Regions from separate parts of the Dyadobacter sp. NIV53 genome, predicted to be linked through region 3. Evidence: riboswitches for the same ligand, from Rfam matches in the RefSeq annotation. Region 3 holds a riboswitch; each other region holds the start of a gene.

Region 1 (6,493 bases), 1.2 Mb from region 3:
ACGAAGCCGAAGTGATTATTATTTTAGGCCAGAATCCGGGAACCAACCATCCCAGAATGCTTACTGCATTGCAAAAAGCAAAGGCCAAAGGAGCTACGATCATTGCAATTAATCCTTTACCGGAAACGGGGTTAATGGGTTTTAATAACCCGCAGACTGTAAAAGGAATTTTGCAAATTGATTCAGCACTTACCGATATTTTCCTTCAGGTAAAAATCAATGGTGATATGGCAGCATTACAAGCCATTGAAATTCTTTTGTTGAACGAAGAAGAACGCAATCCGGGAATGGTGCTGGATAATGATTTTATTAAAAATAATACAGCAGGTTTTGCAGGTTTTAAACAGCACATCAAAAATAAAAACGCAGAAAAACTGGCAGAAGCCAGCGGTGTTCCTTTTATACAAATACAGGAAGTTGCGAAATTATTAAGTAAAAAAAGTAAAATTATTGCGTGTTGGGCAATGGGAATTACCCAACACAAAAACGGCGTGGATACAATTAAAGAAATTGTAAATCTGCTGTTGCTTAAAGGAAGTATTGGAAAGCCTGGTGCAGGAACCTGCCCGGTTCGTGGCCATAGTAATGTGCAGGGCGACCGCACAATGGGAATTTTTGAAAAACCATCAGATAAATTTCTGGATTCTATTGAACGGAATTTTCATTTTACGCCACCCAAAAAACATGGTTTTGATGTCGTTGAGTCTATCAAAGCAATGCATGAAGGTAAAGCAAGTGTATTTTTTGCGATGGGTGGGAATTTTCTTTCCGCAACTCCGGATACAAACTTTACAGCCGAAGCATTACAAAATTGCAGCCTGACAGTACACGTTTCCACCAAATTAAACCGGAGCCATTTTGTACATGGTAAGGAAGCAATGATATTGCCCTGCCTTGGAAGAAGTGATAAGGATATGGCAAATGGTGAAGCTCAGTTCGTATCGTGCGAAAATTCCATGGGTGTAATCCAGTCATCAAAAGGAATTTTAGATCCGATTTCTGAACATCTGTTAAGCGAACCGGATATAGTAAGCCGGTTGGCAAAAGCTACACTAGGCAAAAAAAGCAAAATTGACTGGGATCAATACATAGGAAATTACGATGTGATCAGGGCAGATATCGAACGGACAATTCCGGGATTTGATGATTACAATGAACGCGTAAGAATTCCCGGCGGCTTTTATCTTCCCAATTGTAACCGTGAAGGAAATTTTGATACAAAATCCCGGAAAGCACATTTTAATATAGCAGATGTTCCGGAACTGAATTTACAGCACGACGAATTGATTATGATGACAATTCGGAGCCACGACCAGTTTAATACAACAATTTACGGATTAAATGACAGATATCGTGGCATTTACAATGAACGGCGGGTAATTTTGATGAACGAAACAGATATCAGCAGAAGAAAATTAAAAAATGGTGAAATCGTGGATTTATACAATTATCACGATGGTATCGAAAGAGCAGCGCACCAATTTGTTATAGTTGAATATCCGATTCCAAAAGGTTGTACAGCCACTTATTTCCCGGAAACCAATGTACTTGTACCATTAACAAGCGTTGCTGATAAAAGCAATACACCTACTTCAAAGCATGTTATTATAAAAGTTAAAAAACACATTGATTAAGAATGGTAACTATCATACTCAATTCAGATATTCAATTCTTAATGTAAAGCTAATATTGTGCTAAATAAAATGAAGTACTTTCGGGAATTGCAAAAAAGTACCTTTTTAAAAGTTTAATTTATTAAAAATGAAAAAAATATCCTGATTATCGCAGTTGGTTTACTCTGTATGATCACTTTTGAAAGTATGTCTCAAAATAAAAATAAAGTTATAGCGCATCGCGGTGCATGGAAAAATACGAGTGCAACTGAAAATTCTATTGCCGCATTAGAAAACGCAATTAAACTAAAATGTTACGGCAGCGAGTTTGATGTACACATGTCAGCTGATTCCGTTCTTTTCGTTCATCATGATCATGCTGTTAAAGGTACAGATATCGAAAAAACCAATTCAACAGAATTATTACAGATCAAACTGGAAAATGGAGAGAATCTTCCTACACTGGAAGCATACCTGAAAGCTGGTGCTAAACAAAAAAATACACGTTTGATCCTTGAAATAAAAACTTCTTCTATCAGCAAAGAACGTTCACTTGCACTGACCGAAAAATGTGTAGAAATGGTTAAAAAATTAAAAGTTGAAGGCATTACGGATTACATCGCGTTTGACTACGATGTGTGCCTGAAAGTGAAACAGCTTGCTCCAAATGCACATGTGGAATACCTGAATGGAGATAAAACGCCAGCTGAAATTAAGGCAGCAGGTTTAAGCGGTGTTGATTATCATTTTACAGTTTTCAAGAAAAATGAAAACTGGATCAAAGAAATGCATCAGCTGAATCTTTCTACCAATACCTGGACCGTAAATGATGAACCGGTAATGAAATGGTTTCTGGATCAAAATGTAGATTTCATCACTACAAACGAACCTGAGCTATTGCTGAAGATATCTAAATAGAAAGTTCCAATTTGTAGTTAAAACAAAAGAGCCGCAAAGAAATTATCTGCGACTCTTTTGTTTTAATCATCAACCGATTTTAGCAATCTGCAATTGGCCATTTGTTTGCTGCCAGGCTTTTATTACCTGATTTAACTGCTTATACTCTATCAAAAAGCCGTCGTGCCCATATAAAGAATCAATTTCCTGAAAAACTGCATCCGGAATATGCCTCGCCAGGAATTGCTGTTCAGATAATGGAAACAACAAATCAGATTTTATTCCCAATACCAGCGTTTTTGCTTTTACCATACCTAATGCGTGCACAATTCCGCCACGATTTCTGCCTACGTTGTGCGAATCCATAATTTTGGACAGTATCCAGTAGGAAAACGCATTAAAGCGTTTCACAAATTTATCTCCCTGATACTGCTGATAGGATGATGCCCGGAAATCATCGATCTGATCCGGATTGTCACGTGCCTGCGTAAAATTGTATGTATCATAATTACGGTAAGACAACAACGCAATGGATCTGGCTGCACGCAACCCCATTCCACCCGCTTCACTATTATTGTCATTATAAGTCGGATCAGCCTCAATCGCCATGCGCTGTGACTCATTGAACGCTACACCCCAGGGCGAATGCAATGCATTAGACGCAATCAATATCAGTTCTTCAAACAGATCAGGAACTTCCACCGCCCATTCCAGCGCTTGCTGGCCACCCAAAGATCCTCCAATACATATTTTTATTCTACGGATCTGTAATTCCTGGCGCAGGATTTCCATGGTTCCGACTACATCTTTTACAGTAATCAGCGGGAAATTCCTGTAAAATGGCTGCTGCGTTTTAGGATCAATGGAAAGTGGGCCGGTAGACCCATAAGCAGAACCAATTACATTGACACAAATAATGAAATATTTGGCCGGGTCGAAAAATTTTCCATCTCCTACCAGACCATCCCACCATTCAGCCGCATTGGAACTTCCTGTTAACGCATGACAGATCCATACAATATTATCATCTCCGTCGTTCCTGGTGCCATACGTAGTGTAAGACAATTCGAAACCCGGTAATTCACGACCTAATTCCAGGGAATAGGTATATGGATATTTATAAATTTTTTGTTCCGCTTGCATGAGTGCCAAAGCACAAAGTTTAAATTATAAAATATGATATAAGATGACCTGTTTCCGGAATGAGCCAGAAAAAGATACACGATCCTGCTTATTGAAAACTACTTTCCAGTTTCAGGTACGAGATTAAAGCCATCCGGCTTACGGAAATTTCTAACAGTAAGTTCATGCGAATTGATTTTATATCTCCTAATAACTTAGGTGGGAATTAGCACCTTTCTCCAAATTTGGTAGCAGGTTGCCAGAGGTTCTTTGAGCCCATTCTCTCGCCTCTTCTTTATAAATCAATCGCTGTTAAGTGAAGCAATTGACTTGATGCTGCAATATTAAGTCCGGATCGCTGAAAATGCAAATTACACTTGTTTTTAATTTGCTCCGAAACTGATTTATTTGTTGGCACTGAACTCGTTCCAGGCTTATTTATTTTTACTTTCCTCAACCTCAAAGTATTATTCCTGAAAACGAATTTTTAATCCATTTTCCACTACGTCCTTCCTCCTTATTCCCTTCTATATTCTTACATTTGTATAAAGCACTACAATAAATATGGCACAACAATACCGTTTTGATAAAGAAAAAGCATCCCGCCGTCCAGGGATAACACCTCTTAAAGATGCTATTGATCAGATGCTTGAAAAATACCGGTTACGAAACAGGTTTGATCAGTCGTATGTTGTAGCGCATTGGGACAAAATCATGGGTTCGGCTATCGGATCAAGGACCCAAAAAGTGTATATCAAAGACCGCGTACTTTTTCTTCAGATAGAATCCGCTCCTTTACGGAGTGAACTGGTTCGTGCCAAATTCAAAATCATTGAGCTTATCAACAGAGAAATGAAAAGTGATCTTGTTGAAGATGTTGTATTTATTTAACCTGTACTCAGGCTTCCAAAATTGTTGTCAATACCACGCGTTTTAACAATTTATGACCAAAATTAAAATTCCGTCATTTTTAAAAGCCGGTGATAAAATAGGAATTATTGCTCCTGCAAGTGCTATCAACTATACTGAAATGATTCCGGGAATTAACCGGTTAAAAAATGAATGGAAACTGGAAGTAGTTGAAGGTCAGACATTAAAAAGCTCATTCAATCAGTTTTCCGCCAGTGATGAAGATCGTTTGACAGACTTTCAGAAAATGTTAGATGATCCGTCAATAAAAGCAATTATGGCAGCCCGTGGCGGTTATGGCTGTTCCAGGATTGTTGATGATCTGGACTTTACAAATTTCATACAATCTCCAAAATGGATTATCGGTTTTAGTGATTTAACCGTTGTTCATTCTCAGTTGTTTAAGCTGGGAATTACATCTGTACATGCTCCTATGGTCAAATCCATGATGCTGCCAGGAGCAGAAGAAGCGGCGGATTCACTTCGAAAAGTTCTGTTTGGAGAACTTCCTTCATATTCCATAAATTCCCATTCTTTGAACAGGCCCGGCACAGCAACCGGTCAGCTGGTCGGTGGAAATCTTTGTCTTTTTGCTCATTTAATTGGATCAGTAACTGATATTGATACAAAGGGAAAAATACTTTTTATAGAAGATGTAAACGAATATCTGTACAACCTCGACAGGATGATGATACAGCTTAAACGCGCCGGGAAACTGGATCATCTGGCCGGTTTGATAGTTGGCCAGTTTACGGATATGAAGGATAATTCGCGGCCTGCGTTTGGCAAAAATGCTTATGAAATTATTCACGAACATGTATCAGAATATGATTATCCGCTAAGTTTCAACTTTCCCGTCGGCCATGTTTCTGACAACAGAGCCATGATAGTTGGAATGGAATCCAGGCTTGATGTTCAGAAGAACAGTGTAGATTTTCATTTTGTTTCTGATAAGATACCCGTTATAAATGCACTAAAAGATGGAATCGTTTAAAAATAAGGTAGTCTGGATTACCGGTGCATCCTCCGGGATTGGAGAAGCAATTGCTTTGGCTTTTGCAAAAGAAGGCGCAAAACTGGTGCTTACCTCGAGAAGAGAAGAAGAGTTACTTCGCGTAAAAAAGCTTACCGGTTTGCCCGTTTCGTCGGTTTTGATCTTACCAATGGATGTGACAGAATTTGACAAAACACAACCTGCGGTAGATATGATTATAAAAACCTTCGGCCATATTGATGTAATGGTCCACAACGCAGGGGTTAGTCAGCGATCCTACATTAAGGATACAACCATGGAAGTATATCGTAAAATTATGGATGTCGATTTTTTTAGTACAGTTGCCATTACAAAAGCGATACTACCATATATGATCAGGCAACAGTCGGGTCATTTTATCGTGATCAGCAGCGTTGCAGGCAAGATCGGTACACCAATGCGATCGGGTTATAATGCTGCCAAACATGCATTACACGGCTTTTATGATTCATTGAGAGCAGAGGGTTTTGGTGAAAACATTCACGTTACGACCGTTTGTCCGGGTTACATTAAAACGAATATTTCAGTAAATGCATTAAATGAATCCGGTGGCAAATTTGGTAAAATGGATGCCAATCAGGCAAACGGAATCCCGGCTGATGAATGCGCGAGAAGGATATTGGAAGCCGTAAAAAAAGATAAAAAGGAAATATACATCGGTGGTTTCACGGAAGTTGCCGCGATATACCTGAAAAGATTTTTACCAAATATACTCTTCGAGCAAGTAAGAAAAACCAAACCTGAATAACGTCGTTTGACAATATTAACTTGGCTAAAATTGGCATTTATAACATTCTAAGTTAAACAGTCCGTCTGGTCAAAATACAAAAGAGGGTGTTCCAATCATTGGATTCACCCTCTTTTACGTTAATCATGCGTAACTATTTCTTTCCTTTAATTGCTACGGAGGTTTGTTTTT
Region 2 (6,493 bases), 350 kb from region 3:
GCACGTCATGTTTCCCTCTCTGATTTTGCCCATTGGGCTTTCCTTTCATACTTTTCAGTCAATGAGTTATACGATTGAGGTATATCGCGGGAACCAGAAAGCCGAACATCATTTTGGTATTTACTCCTTGTATGTACTGTTTTATCCCCAGTTGGTAGCTGGACCAATCGAAAGGCCACAAAATGTGCTCTGGCAGTTTCGCGAAAAATTCGATTATGATTGGGAAAATATTAAGGCAGGCCTTACTCTGATTGCCTGGGGAATGTTCAAAAAAGTTGTAATTGCTGACCGCCTGGCTTTGGTAACTGATGCAGCTTATGCCGATGTACCTAATCAGAGTGCTTCTACTCTGCTCATTGCTACTTTTTTCTATTGTTTTCAAATTTACTGTGACTTTTCGGGCTATTCCGACATTGCGTTGGGTACGGCACGTGTTATGGGTTTCAAATTAATGACCAATTTTAATGCACCATATTTTGCCGAATCAATTTCTGAATTCTGGAAACGATGGCATATATCCTTGTCAACCTGGTTTCGGGATTACGTTTATATTCCTTTAGGCGGAAACCGTCACGGCAAAGCAAAGTTATATTTCAATACTATGCTGGTATTTTTACTGAGCGGCTTATGGCATGGTGCCGACTGGAAATTCATTATCTGGGGTTGCATACATGGTGCTTATCTCATACTTGCACAGATTTTTAAAACACATAGAATTTTCCGGCCACACCATGCTGAAAAGGGAGGTCCGGTTTTTGTAAAATTGTTTCACATTATCTGGACATTCTTACTGGTTGCATTTGCCTGGATCTTTTTTCGTGCAAGCAGCGTTTCCCAGGCATTTGAAATCATTCAAAAGATTTTCACACCATCGGCTTACACCGGCACACACATAGCAATAAATAGTGGGGAATATGTGTTTTCAATCGGGCTGCTCCTCCTGCTTATTTTTAAAGATCGCTATTTTGCTCATTTTATGCCAAAAACTAGTGTTTTCTGGTTTCTGTTTATTCCAACGTGCCTCTTCTGTTATCTGTTCGGCGTTTTTACCAGTAATCAATTTATCTATTTTCAGTTCTGAGATATGAATTATTTAAATCGATTTGTCCGTCGTTCATTACTTCTGATTTCCGGAGTTTTACTTTTTGTCAGCCTGTCTAAGGATGTACAACGAAAAATTGCTGCAAAAGGCTGGATACCCGATCAATATCGCTTTGGTGACCTTTATAATACGACCAACCTAAAACAGTTTAAGGAAAAAGATTTTGAGCAAAACCGCATGCTGCTTCCAACGGATAAACCAGTGATGCGTTATAAAGACGTGGATCTTTTTACGCTTGGGGACAGTTTTACGCAGATGGATACCAGCTTTTATGCTGGTGATAAAAATTCGCATATCTGGCTGGGCGTCAACACGCAAACCGTCAAACTCGATCCTGAAAAAAGTCATTACTTGTGATTGAAATCATAGAACGCACCATTCAGGAACGCCTTCGTGACGATTACAAGAAATTATATATTGGCAAAGGGTTTAAAGTTGAGGGCAAATCGAAAAATGAATTTGAGGAAATAAAGGAAGAAATACCGTCGTTCTGGTGGGCTAAATTTGGTGAACAGATCAATCAGCGGATTGAATTCTTATTTTTTAATTTTCCTGTTTTTCTGAAAATCAAGGAGTTAAAATCTGAAATCATGCTCACCTGGTTTGACAGGAAACATACTGGCGCATTAATTTCCCGAAACCAACAATATTTATTTTATGACGTAGAGGCTGACAAAAAAATCAGCTTATCTCCATTTTATAAAATTACCGACGGATCGGTAGACACCGTTGTAAACAATATGAACAATTTGCGGGATTACTATAAATCCCTGGGCTTCAATGAAGTATATTTCTGCTTGGTTCCCAATAAAGTAACCGTTTGTGAAAACGACCGTTTTGAATACAACAATCAAATCACGCGCATTGAAAACCATCCTTTGTTAAAAACGCCAGTTCTTTCTATTCAGGACACTGTTCGAAACCATCCCGAATGGTATCACGTTGGAGATGGCCACTGGAACACCCACGGACAGCGTTATTGGTTAAAAACAGTCAATAATCTGGTAAAGGAAAATAGCAGGGAATCTGAACTGGCGAACAGCCTGACCGTTAAAAATAAGATTTAGTTTATCTCAAAAACTGTTTCAGGAAGCCAGATTAAAAGTTTGAACGTAATCTTTCGCTTCTTCTATACGGTCTTTCTGGTATATACTGATGATCGCTTTGACAATAAAATCCAGTTCTTCAATTGTATTAAATTTGCTGAACGAAAAACGAACAATTTCCTTGTCCGGATTTTTATAGATCGCGCTGATAACGTGTGAACCTCCACTACCCAAATTAGAACAGGCACTTCCACCCGAAACTGCAATTCCTAAATTATCTAGCTTACTAACCAGATTACCTGACGATAAACACGGAAAGGCAACGCTGACAATATTGTTAAGGCTTTTATGTACAGACCTGCTTTCACCATTGAAAGTAATCCCGCCAATCGTCAGATCATCCAGGCTTGAAATAAAATGTTTTTTTAATTTTGCCAGATGGGTTTGTACGACTTCTTTACTGCGGTAAGAAAGTTCGAGTGCTTTTGCCAAACCAACAATACCAATTACATTTTCAGTGCCGCCGCGTTGCCCGTTTTCCTGGCCTCCGCCAATTATATACGGTTTAATTTTATGCTTTTTATTGATATATATAAATCCGGCCCCTTTTGGCCCATGAAATTTATGTGCAGAACCAACCAGAAAATCAATATTTATTTCTTTTAAATTAAAAGGAAGTTTACCAATTGTTTGTGTGGTATCTGTATGAAAAATAGCATTGTATTGCTTCGCAAGTACACCGATTGCAGCGATATCGGTTATATTCCCAATTTCATTATTACCGTGCATCAGGCTGATCAGTGTTTGCGGATTGGCTTTTAAAAGATTTTCCAAATGCTTCAGGTCTACATTCCCAAAGTCATCCAGTTTCACAAAACTAATCTCAATATCACCGGCTTTTTCATAAACAGCCAAGGTCTGTAAAACTGCTTTATGCTCTATTTTACTAGTGATAACATGACTGATTTCGTAAGCATTGATTGCTCCTGACAAAGCAAGATTATTAGCTTCCGTCGCTCCCGACACAAAGAAAATTTCATTCGTATCGGCACCAAGCAAACCGGCAATAGTCTGCCTAGATGAAGCAATGGCCTCTTTCACTTTACGGCCTGCCCAATGACTTGATGAAGGATTACCATAATTAGATGTCAGATAAGGCAATATGGCTTTTACTACCTCGGGATCAACTGCTGTCGTAGCAGCGTTATCACAATATATTTCCATTCTTAAAATTTCAATTATCTGGTTATTAGCTATCTATGTTGTCGATCAATAATTGATCATGGCAATGGTTCTGCTATTAATTTTGCAAGATCATTATTCCATTTTTTTACATAGTCCTGATAAAACTGCCCGGTTCCCTTTCCTGAAAAACCAGTATGTATTTCCTTCACTTTCCCATCACGGCCTACAATAATCGTAGTCGGGTAAGCCATAAATTTGTCGATTGCGGGTAATTTTTCTGCAACAATATCTCCTCCTACTTTTCCTGCAAAAAGCATATCATACTGGATATCAAAACGGTTTTTCAGTTTTGTCAAAGTACCTTTTGCGAATTGTAAATCGTCTTTTGCTTCAAAAGCCAGGGCAATTGCTTCTACACCTTTTGCTTTATTTTCCTTATACCAGGGTGCCAGAAACTGAATCTGATCAATACAATTTGGGCACCAACTTCCCATCAATTCAATTATAACGACCTTGCCTTTGTATTTTTCATCACTCAACGAAACCAATTTTCCATTTACATCAGGAAAAGTAAAGTCCAGTTTATCGTATCCCGGTTTCAGGAAAGTCAATGCATAAGCATCAGGCAAAGCAGCTTTATCATCTTTTGTACCTTCAAAAAGGATAGGTTCGGCACCTGCACCAATGGCACCGGTTATTGTTTTATCATCCGTGATCTTACCTTTTACGTAAGCTACACCCGATCCGGTAAAGCCAGAAAGTTCAAATTCATTGCCTTGTACATTTCCTTCCAATTCCCTGCTATCTCCTGAAACACTTAGAATAATCCCATTCAGCTTATTTCCTTTTTGTTCAAAAACAGCCACACGATCGGGTAATGGTTTACCAGTTGTTGGGGAATTTGCTTTGATTTTAATTACCCACTTTCCAGACAAATTAGTTGTAGGAGCAACTTCCTTCCCGGGTTCTGTAAACCGATAAGATTGTCCCGGCTGTGCGGTAAAAGAAACCGGGGTTGATTTATTTCCGGCGATCAGGCTTTTCTGTACTCCGCTAATGCTCCCGTCACCTTGAATTTTAGCAAACCAGGCATATTCAAATGTATTTAGAGTAACCTGGATAGAATCCCGTGAAATATGTTTTACATTAAAATCATCTCTCCTGTCTCCATTCGTAGCCGTCAAAACCGGTGCTTGGCCAGCCCCGTTTGCGACTTCAAAATTAAAAGGGACAGCTCTTTGCCCAACCTGAAAAACACCTCTCCATTTGCCATTGGTCAATGGCTTATTTTGAGCCAGCAAAGTGGTAGACAATAAAACTGCACTGATTGTACCTACGAAAAATAAACTTTTAATTTTCATTACTTATAATTTTGCTTTTAGTAATAGAGTAATTTTTGAAAACCTAAACGATAAACTGATCTGTGATATAAATGATGTATCTCAGAAAGTTCATATCCTTCTGGTAATTGCATCATTAAATTCGGCACGCCTTCAACTCAATATTCCATTGGTTTTTTTAGATTTATCCTTAGAATTAGGTTGGGGCACCTTAATTGGTCATAGGTTGCCAGAAGATCATAGAGCCTAACCTCTCCCTTCATTCTCGATAAATCTACTAATTCGATAGACAAAGGTTAATTTTATTTTTCAGAAAAACTAAAACTCTCCCTGTTTTTTCAAAAATAATATTTGTCCGGGTAATAACTATTTGATAATTAAGGAGATTTAAATATCGTTTTATTAGATAGTTTACTTCACAACCAAATAATTCTAATTGTAAAATGAAAACAGAAACGGAGATTGTCAGCGAGCTTAAATCCAGATACAATGATTTAAGCAATTTTCAGGCTTTACACATTGCTTGTGAAATTAGGAGAAATAATATTTTAGAAGCAGCACTTATTGTTAAATCTGAGGAAGGCAAAAAAGCAATATTGGAAGCGATTGCTGCTGCACTGGGCTATGATCAAAATAAATGATTGGGTCTAAAGCAAAAAAATGAGCCGTAGCTCATTTTTAAGAATCAAATAGTGTGTTATTATTTACTGCTTGTTGGAATTACCCAAAATAAGCTAACCTGAATAACGCTGTTCTTGAAATCAGGATCAATGTCGTTTCCTTCAAAATCCCCAACCTTAGAAAGGCCTGCCATGTACCTTGCTCCGATTCCTAAGCCAATACTGGATTGATAGCCAATTCCTGCTCCGATTGAAAGATCAAGATTTTTTGCAAAATGGTCAATGGTTTGATCCGGAACATCTTCACCTGTCCTGAAGGAAGCCTGAGGACCTGCTTCAATGTAAAATCCGCCATTGGTTTTTAATCTGATCATTACCGGAACGGCTACATAAGAGGTTTTAAAGTTTGACTTTGTTCCGCTGTCGTTAATTTTCCCTCCCTGTGTTGAAAACAAGACTTCCGGTTGAATTGAGAAGTTTTTCCCGATTCCAAAGTTGAGTAATCCACCGAAGTGATATCCTACCAATGCATCTGATTCGATATCGCCACCTGTATAATTACTAATGTTAATACCAGCTTTTGGGCCGAACGAAAAGCCTTGTGAAAAAGCAGCAGTACTGAATACTGCAAACAACAATGCTAACGAGATTTTTTTCATGTCTTTATTATTAAGATTTGAATATGTGGATCAATAATGTGAGTATTAAAAAATTATACCAATTATGATTATGCTCAGAAAATCTCAATATGCCGATAAAAGAAAACAGGCTTAAAAACAAAGATAGGTTTGCTTATAAATTAAGAAAGGCTATCTTTGCACCCTGAATAACCACACAGAGAGGTGTCCGAGTGGTTGAAGGAGCTACCCTGGAAAGGTAGTATATGGGTAACTGTATCGAGAGTTCGAATCTCTTCCTCTCTGCATTTTATAACAAAAGCCCTGCAAATGATGGATTTGCAGGGCTTTTATTTTACATCCATTAAAATAATCGTTAATACTAATCTACAAAATGCCGGAGGCATGACTAATGGAAAAATTAAACGCTCATTTCCCCGCAAAGCGGCATTGCCAGCATTTCTTTACATTTTCCTTTATCAGTCTCTTTCCCAAATACATACATCATTTTGGTAATAGCGGCTTCGGCTGTGATATCTGAGCCGCTGATCACGCCCGCTTTTTTTAGAAATTTACTAGTCTG
Region 3 (6,493 bases):
CATAACCTGCCAGTATCGAACGGTTCACATTTACCGCGTTTTCCGGACGGAAACCGGCATGGATCTGTGAGCCGGGCGACAAACCGTTCAGCCCTATCTGCCCTTCCTTTGTAGTGTAAACGATGCCGGTCCCGGTTGTGTCCAATCCATAAACTGTTCTCAAATCGGCCTTGGAATAAGACGCTTCTTCACCGGCAACGATCTGGTAAGATTCTACCCGGTACTGAGCTCCGAATGCAACGTTGATACCTTTTAATGCTTTGTCAAAATATCTGCTGATATCAATACTTCCCGTGTTCTGGCTGGCATTGTAACTTCCTGCATCAAAAGTTGTTGGCGTTTTTAATCCCAGACTGGCATTCAGCGAATTCGTAATAACGTTGCCAAAATTGTTCCTGCCATATACATTGGAAATGTCCACATCCCAATTCCGGATTTTACCTTTTATGCCAATTGCGAGTGATTTATCAGATATAATATTTTCCATGGCTGGCAAAAAGCCGTCAGGATACAAAAACGCATTATTTCGTTCCGTCCAGCCGGGCAGGCGATAAACGGCAGTAAATTGCGAATTGCGATGGCTTATGCCTCCAAAAGCATATATTTCCGCATTCTGCCTGAGAGGAATCGCTGCATTGAAAAACAGGAGGGCATCCTTGGCTTTATTGGAACCTCCGCCTCGGCGGTCAAAATAATGCCGGTCAATACCACGGTCGCTCAATATTTTTTCATCAATTTCCTTTGTATAGATAGCGTCATAATTTCTTGTATTGGCACCACCTCCATAAATCGGTCCAAGATATAATGCAGCATCGTCGTTTCCCGGCAACAGGGCGATCGCCTGTGTGGCAAATTCCGCAGTTGTGTTCAGATAACCACCTGTTTTACCAAGAGCAAAACCATAATTTGCATTCGTACGGGTAGTAGTACCGTCTCCCCGCCGCCTCGTACTGGCCGTTGAGCTCAATGTAAGCTCTTCAGTTGTTTTGTTCAAAACAATGTTGATCACACCGGCAATAGCATCAGACCCATATTGTGCTGCTGCTCCATCGCGAAGGATTTCTACACGCTGAATGGCAGCCGTTGGAATAGAGTTGAGATCATAACCTGTTGCCCCGTTTCCCAAACCACCCCAGTTGATATTGGAGCTTTTGTGACGGCGCTTGCCATTGACTAGTACAAGAAGCTGGTCGACGCCCAGGCCTCTTAACTGAGACAGGTTCAGTGCGGATCCTGCATCGCCCGCATTGCTTCCATTTACGGAATGAAACGAAGGAGAGACATATTGAAGCAACTGCGTGATACTTACCTGCGGAGCAGATTCTAAAAGAGGTTTAAGGTCAATCACATCGACCGGAACAGGTGAATCCAATTTGGTACGATTGGCGTTTCTGGAACCTACCACCTGCACTTCTCCAAGCGTATGGCTGGCGGGCTGAAGTACCACATTATAACTGTTTTCAGCTGTGATCTTAATCTCCTGTGCTGCAAACCCAATAAAAGAAAAGACGAGCTGTTCGCCTTTTACAAGGTTCAGGCTAAACCGTCCCTCAGCGTCCGTAATTGTGCCCTGCCTGGTGTTTTTGATTGAAACGTTTACACCGGGAAGTGTACCTCCGTTTTCAGACTCAGTAACCGTTCCAGTTATGGTTCGCTGCTGTGCAAAGGAGGCAACGGAAACGATCAGGAATAAAAGTAAAAAGTATTTTTTCATTCAATAAAATGTTAAGAAGCTGTTGAGTGCTTCGGGTATACAGGTAATGGAAAGATCGTAACGTGAAATGATAAGAATCAAATAACTTATATCTATATACGTAATCTGTTTTTCGATTTGGTGACGACGGGATTGTAAGTCTACATGTTCAGCAGGGCGGGGGAGCCTGCAGTTCCTACCCCTTTTGAGCCGTGTCCAAACATAATAAGGGTTACTTATTATTTACCCCGTCTGTCACCAAATCGGAAATTACAGCCGATGAGAAGAGTTCGGAATCTATTATTTGCTTTTAGTGCTTGCTTTGGTAACTGACGATGATTGGGTAGCAACAAGCGAAACATCAAGATTGAAATTGTCGTCGATGGCTTTGTCGCCTATTGTAGAAAAAAAGCTTTTTGAATTATATTTAATATCATATTTGGTGCGGTCAATTGCAATTTTTGCATTTGCTGTCAGGTTTTTTCCATTTGCCGTAATTTCAGCTGGAAAACTTACCTCATTGGTTATCCCTTTAATAGTCAGTTTTCCTTTTACATTGTATTTATTGGCACCCGCAGCAGTCACCGATGTGATATCCAGTTTTGCCACCGGATATTTTGCAACTGAAAAGAAATCGTCATTCTTAAGGTGACCTGTAAGTTTTGCATTGTACTCCGGATCTTTAATATCCGTGACAGTCAGATCATTAAGGTTTATTTCAAAGCTGCCGCCTTTTAATTTGCCCGCATCCAACAGCAAAGTGCCGCTTTTAATGGGTGCAAGGCCTGTATGCTCGCCGGTTACTTTTTTTGCATTCCATACCAGTTTACTTTGCTTTGTATCAACGGTATACGAGTTTTCCTTCACTATTTTACTGTAAGGGCCTGTAAATGAAACCAACGCAAAAGTTGTAAGGGAAATGGCAGATAAAAGAATCTTTTTCATGAGGTTGAATGGATATTGAGATAATAATAAAATACTTAATCTAGTGATTATATAGAGTAATTTTTGATACGATTTAGGAAATAAAAACAATCTACCCCCAAACCGTACTTACCAGAGCAGATTGTTAAATTTTTAAGGATTTAACTTCTCCACTTATCACCGGGACAACATTTGCCAGAGCCAGACTTTTGACAACTTGCAACTCCGTTAAAAACGGAACGGGATAAAACACATTTTTTTGACATGACTGGTAAATTTATAGTTCCTGTATTAGGCAGGTTAGCACTTATTCCGCCTTGGAAAGTTGCTAAGAGTTCATTGAGCCTGTCTCTCCCTCTTTCTGTATAAATCCACTTTTACTTTGCAGGTAGTAATCGTAAGACGATGCAAAGGTAAGGCCATGATTTCCGGTTTATCAAAAATTATTTGAAGTATTTTTAATAAAATCGGGAATTATGCCACAGAATAATTGATTGTCGTTACACGATTTCCAGAATGATTTAGCACCCATTTTCGTAGCTATTTTGTTCTAAACAAAATACAATGGGTTTTGTTGTTGCCGGTTACATGAAAAGAATGCTTAATAGGAGATATGGTTTTTCGTACCTAAGAGGAAGGAGTACTTTGTCAAATTTAAAACCTAACTTATCGGGTGAATTATTAAAAAAGGAGTTAATAGTTAGCTAAGATGATTGATCGAGCGATAGTTACCGCACGGCGGACCGTTCAGTGTGACAAACATTTTGTTAAATTGAAAGCTAACAGCTCAATATACCGCATCTTGGTGGTACGAAACCAAATAAACCTATAAACTCTATAAAATTAGTAGACAAATATTTGTGATCATTTTTTTTCTGTCCTACATTTGTCCACGTTTTAGAAACGACTGATTAGAAACCACCTTTAATTGGTTAACATATTCCCCGGAAAAAATCCTGCAAATGTTTCCGGCAGAGTGAGAGTTCTTTCGGATAATTCCGGTAAGGCTATATGATTAACTATTTTTCAATTTTAACAAATCACGTTGTATGAAAATCAACAACCAGATGAAGGCGGTGGCTTTGGCAGGTGCCACTATTTTAAGCAGTTTTGCAAGTGCATCGGATGACAAACCTCACGCAAAGTCACCGAAACAAGGAATTTGGCGCGGGGAGTTCGTAATCAGCGAAACGCATATTCCGTTCAATTTCGAATACAATGCAAAAGACAAAGATCATCCGGTTCTGACCTTACTTAACGGAACGCGCCGTGATGACTTCAAGGTGACCAAATTAAGCGGAGATTCTATTTTTGTAAAAATGAATACCTATGATGCCGCACTGGTTGCCAATGTGGAGTCAGACGGTAAAATCACAGGCGAATACAGAAGCCTTGTGCCTGGTTTCCGTGGAAGCTCACTTCCTTTCTCGGCGGAACATGGGAAAGACTATCGTTTTGTGGAAAAAGGAAAAGAACAGCCAACCAGGCACAATTTAACAGGTAAATGGGATTTGCAGGTTTTCAGCAAAGCTAAAATGCCTGACAATATTGCGCTTCTTAAACAGGAAGGTAACAAGCTGACCGGTGTTGTTATGTCAACAGTAGGGGACAGCCGTGAGCTGGAAGGCGTGGTTGAAGGCGATGAATTTGTACTTTCGCATTTCTCAGGCCCAAACCCAAGGGTTTACAAAGGGAAAATCAATGAAGATGGTTCAATCACAGGAGTGATCAGTTCCGGAATTTATGATAATACTAAATTTGAAGGAAGCAAAAATGCCCAGGCTGCTTTGCCCGATCCTTATAAACTGACGCATTTGAAAGAAGGTTATACCAAACTCGATTTTACACTTCCTGACCTGAACGGCAAAAACGTGTCGTTGAGTGATGACAAGTATAAAGGAAAAGTCGTGATCGTCGAGATCGTTGGAACGTGGTGCCCGAACTGTACAGACCAGACTTCGTTTCTTTCTCCATGGTTTAAAGAAAACAAAGCGCGTGGCGTAGAAGCAATTGCGATTGGTTTTGAACAAAAAGATGACCTGGAATATGCAAAATATACACTGGGTACCTTGAAGAAAAAATACGGAATTGAATATGATATTCTGTTCGGCGGAATTGCAGATAAGAAAGTTGCTTCTGAAAAACTTCCTGCCCTGAACCGTATGATGGCATTCCCGACCACGATCCTGATTGACCGTAATGGAGATGTTCGCCAGATACATACAGGATATACCGGAACCATTACCGGAGATTACTATACGGAATATGTAAAAAAATGGAACAAAGACCTGGATGAATTGATCGCTGAGCCGGTTCCCGCTGCGTTTACTTCTGTCAATACTTCATCTGCGAAGAGCTCAAAATAAAAATGATTTATTTTAGGTAAGTGACACGCCGGTAATTTGAAACAACTGTAAAGCAAATCCAAATGCGCTTTGCAGTTGTTTAACTTACTTAACTTATAAAATTTATCAATTTGGAAATTATAAATCCCATCTGTTACCAGTACGGTGGTATTTTATTAATCAGGCAAACTCATGACCAGGAAATTCCTTTTATTTTTCTTACTACTATCTGTAAAAATCCAGGCACAGGACGCCGGTGAAATTTCAAAGTGGGACATATCTGTTTCAAATAAAGAAGCCAAAGCAGGCGAGGAGATAGAACTGGTTTTTTTAGCCAGCATTGACAAAAACTGGAAATTGTATTCTTCTGATTTCAGGAATGACATTGGTCCGCTTCCCACAGAATTCAGGTTTGCTGAAACAGACGGTTATAATCTTGTCGGCAAAATTGAGCCGGTAAAACCTAAAAAAACCGTTGACCCAACGTGGGATGTAGCCTATACTTACTTTCTTGAAAAAGCAGAATTCAGGCAGAAAATAAAACTTACCAGGAAAGATTTCATTGTAAAAGGGACTATAAAAGGCCTTTTGTGTAGCAATGAAGACGGAATATGCATTCCATTCCAAAAATCTTTTCAGGTTAATTGAAACCGAATTTTATTAAGATGTTTAGAATCAGAAATATCTTTGGTGTACTGATTTTCGTGACCACCGTGGCATTTCAGTACCAGGAAAATGATGTTTCCACCAGGGAAGAATTAGGAGAGAAACTGTTTTCCGATCCAATCCTGTCAAAAGGCAGGGCTATAAGCTGCGCTTCATGCCATATTCCCGCTTTTGCTTTTGCAGACACTGCCGCTTTTAGTATCGGTGATAAAGGCACACGTCTTTCGAGAAACAGCCCGCCGCTGACAAACCTTTCCGGAAGGACAGACTTTTTCTGGGACGGCAGGGCTTCATCACTGGAAGAACAGATTTTGGGGCCGTTGTCGTCACATGATGAAATGGACCTGCCCATAGAGCAGGCGGTAGAAAGGTTAAAACAAGATGCCTTTTACAGTACTGCTTTTCAAAAAATATTTAAAACGGATGTCAATCAAAAGAATTTGCTAAGTGCCATTGCGTCTTTTGAAAGAACACTGGAAACGACCGACACCCCTTATGACCGTTACCTGGACGGAGATGAAAAGGCTATGTCGCCTGAGGCCGTTCGCGGACGTATATTGTTTATCGGTAAGGCAAATTGTGCACTTTGTCATTCGGGAGAGGATTTCACTGCCGACCGTTTCAAAAGCATAGGTTTATTTAATGGAAAGGAATTAACAGATCCGGGACGGTTTAAGATTACAAAAGACAGCGTTCATATCGGCATGTTCAAAGTGCCTGGCTTGCGGAATGTGGCAGTTACAGCACCATACATGCACAATGCTATGTTCAGGACGCTAAAAGAAGTGGTTCAATATTACAATACACCCGACAAGTTTGTAAGCAATAGTATCAACCGTGACCTTTCACTGGGCAGTTCGCTCAA

What was found. Region 3 has a riboswitch for S-adenosylmethionine ahead of KZC02_RS26820 (YceI family protein). Riboswitches for the same ligand answer to the same signal wherever they lie in the genome.
Region 1: it holds a riboswitch for S-adenosylmethionine, as region 3 does, so the genes downstream of both, metX (homoserine O-acetyltransferase) here and KZC02_RS26820 (YceI family protein) in region 3, are expected to answer to the same signal.
Region 2: it holds a riboswitch for S-adenosylmethionine, as region 3 does, so the genes downstream of both, KZC02_RS25585 (peroxiredoxin) here and KZC02_RS26820 (YceI family protein) in region 3, are expected to answer to the same signal.

Annotation. Positions count from the first base shown of each region.
Region 1 is NZ_CP081299.1:5,365,847-5,372,339, reverse strand. Features, by position in the region: gene KZC02_RS22230 (FdhF/YdeP family oxidoreductase) at 1-1,634, shown strand, start outside; gene KZC02_RS22225 (glycerophosphodiester phosphodiesterase family protein) at 1,821-2,531, shown strand; gene metX (homoserine O-acetyltransferase) at 2,601-3,653, opposite strand; SAM riboswitch class I at 3,828-3,936, opposite strand; gene KZC02_RS22215 (DUF721 domain-containing protein) at 4,197-4,523, shown strand; gene KZC02_RS22210 (LD-carboxypeptidase) at 4,576-5,535, shown strand; gene KZC02_RS22205 (SDR family oxidoreductase) at 5,522-6,322, shown strand; gene KZC02_RS22200 (amidohydrolase) at 6,456-6,493, opposite strand, start outside.
Region 2 is NZ_CP081299.1:6,202,674-6,209,166, reverse strand. Features, by position in the region: gene KZC02_RS25605 (MBOAT family protein) at 1-1,081, shown strand, start outside; gene KZC02_RS25600 (hypothetical protein) at 1,085-1,459, shown strand; gene KZC02_RS25595 (hypothetical protein) at 1,456-2,169, shown strand; gene KZC02_RS25590 (cysteine desulfurase family protein) at 2,188-3,372, opposite strand; gene KZC02_RS25585 (peroxiredoxin) at 3,429-4,694, opposite strand; SAM riboswitch class I at 4,855-4,948, opposite strand; gene KZC02_RS25580 (hypothetical protein) at 5,117-5,314, shown strand; gene KZC02_RS25575 (porin family protein) at 5,374-5,952, opposite strand; tRNA gene KZC02_RS25570 (tRNA-Ser) at 6,130-6,216, shown strand; gene KZC02_RS25565 (asparaginase) at 6,332-6,493, opposite strand, start outside.
Region 3 is NZ_CP081299.1:6,550,455-6,556,947, forward strand. Features, by position in the region: gene KZC02_RS26815 (TonB-dependent receptor) at 1-1,714, opposite strand, end outside; gene KZC02_RS26820 (YceI family protein) at 1,994-2,638, opposite strand; SAM riboswitch class I at 2,892-2,989, opposite strand; gene KZC02_RS26825 (peroxiredoxin) at 3,667-4,983, shown strand; gene KZC02_RS26830 (protein-disulfide reductase DsbD domain-containing protein) at 5,155-5,610, shown strand; gene KZC02_RS26835 (cytochrome-c peroxidase) at 5,628-6,493, shown strand, end outside.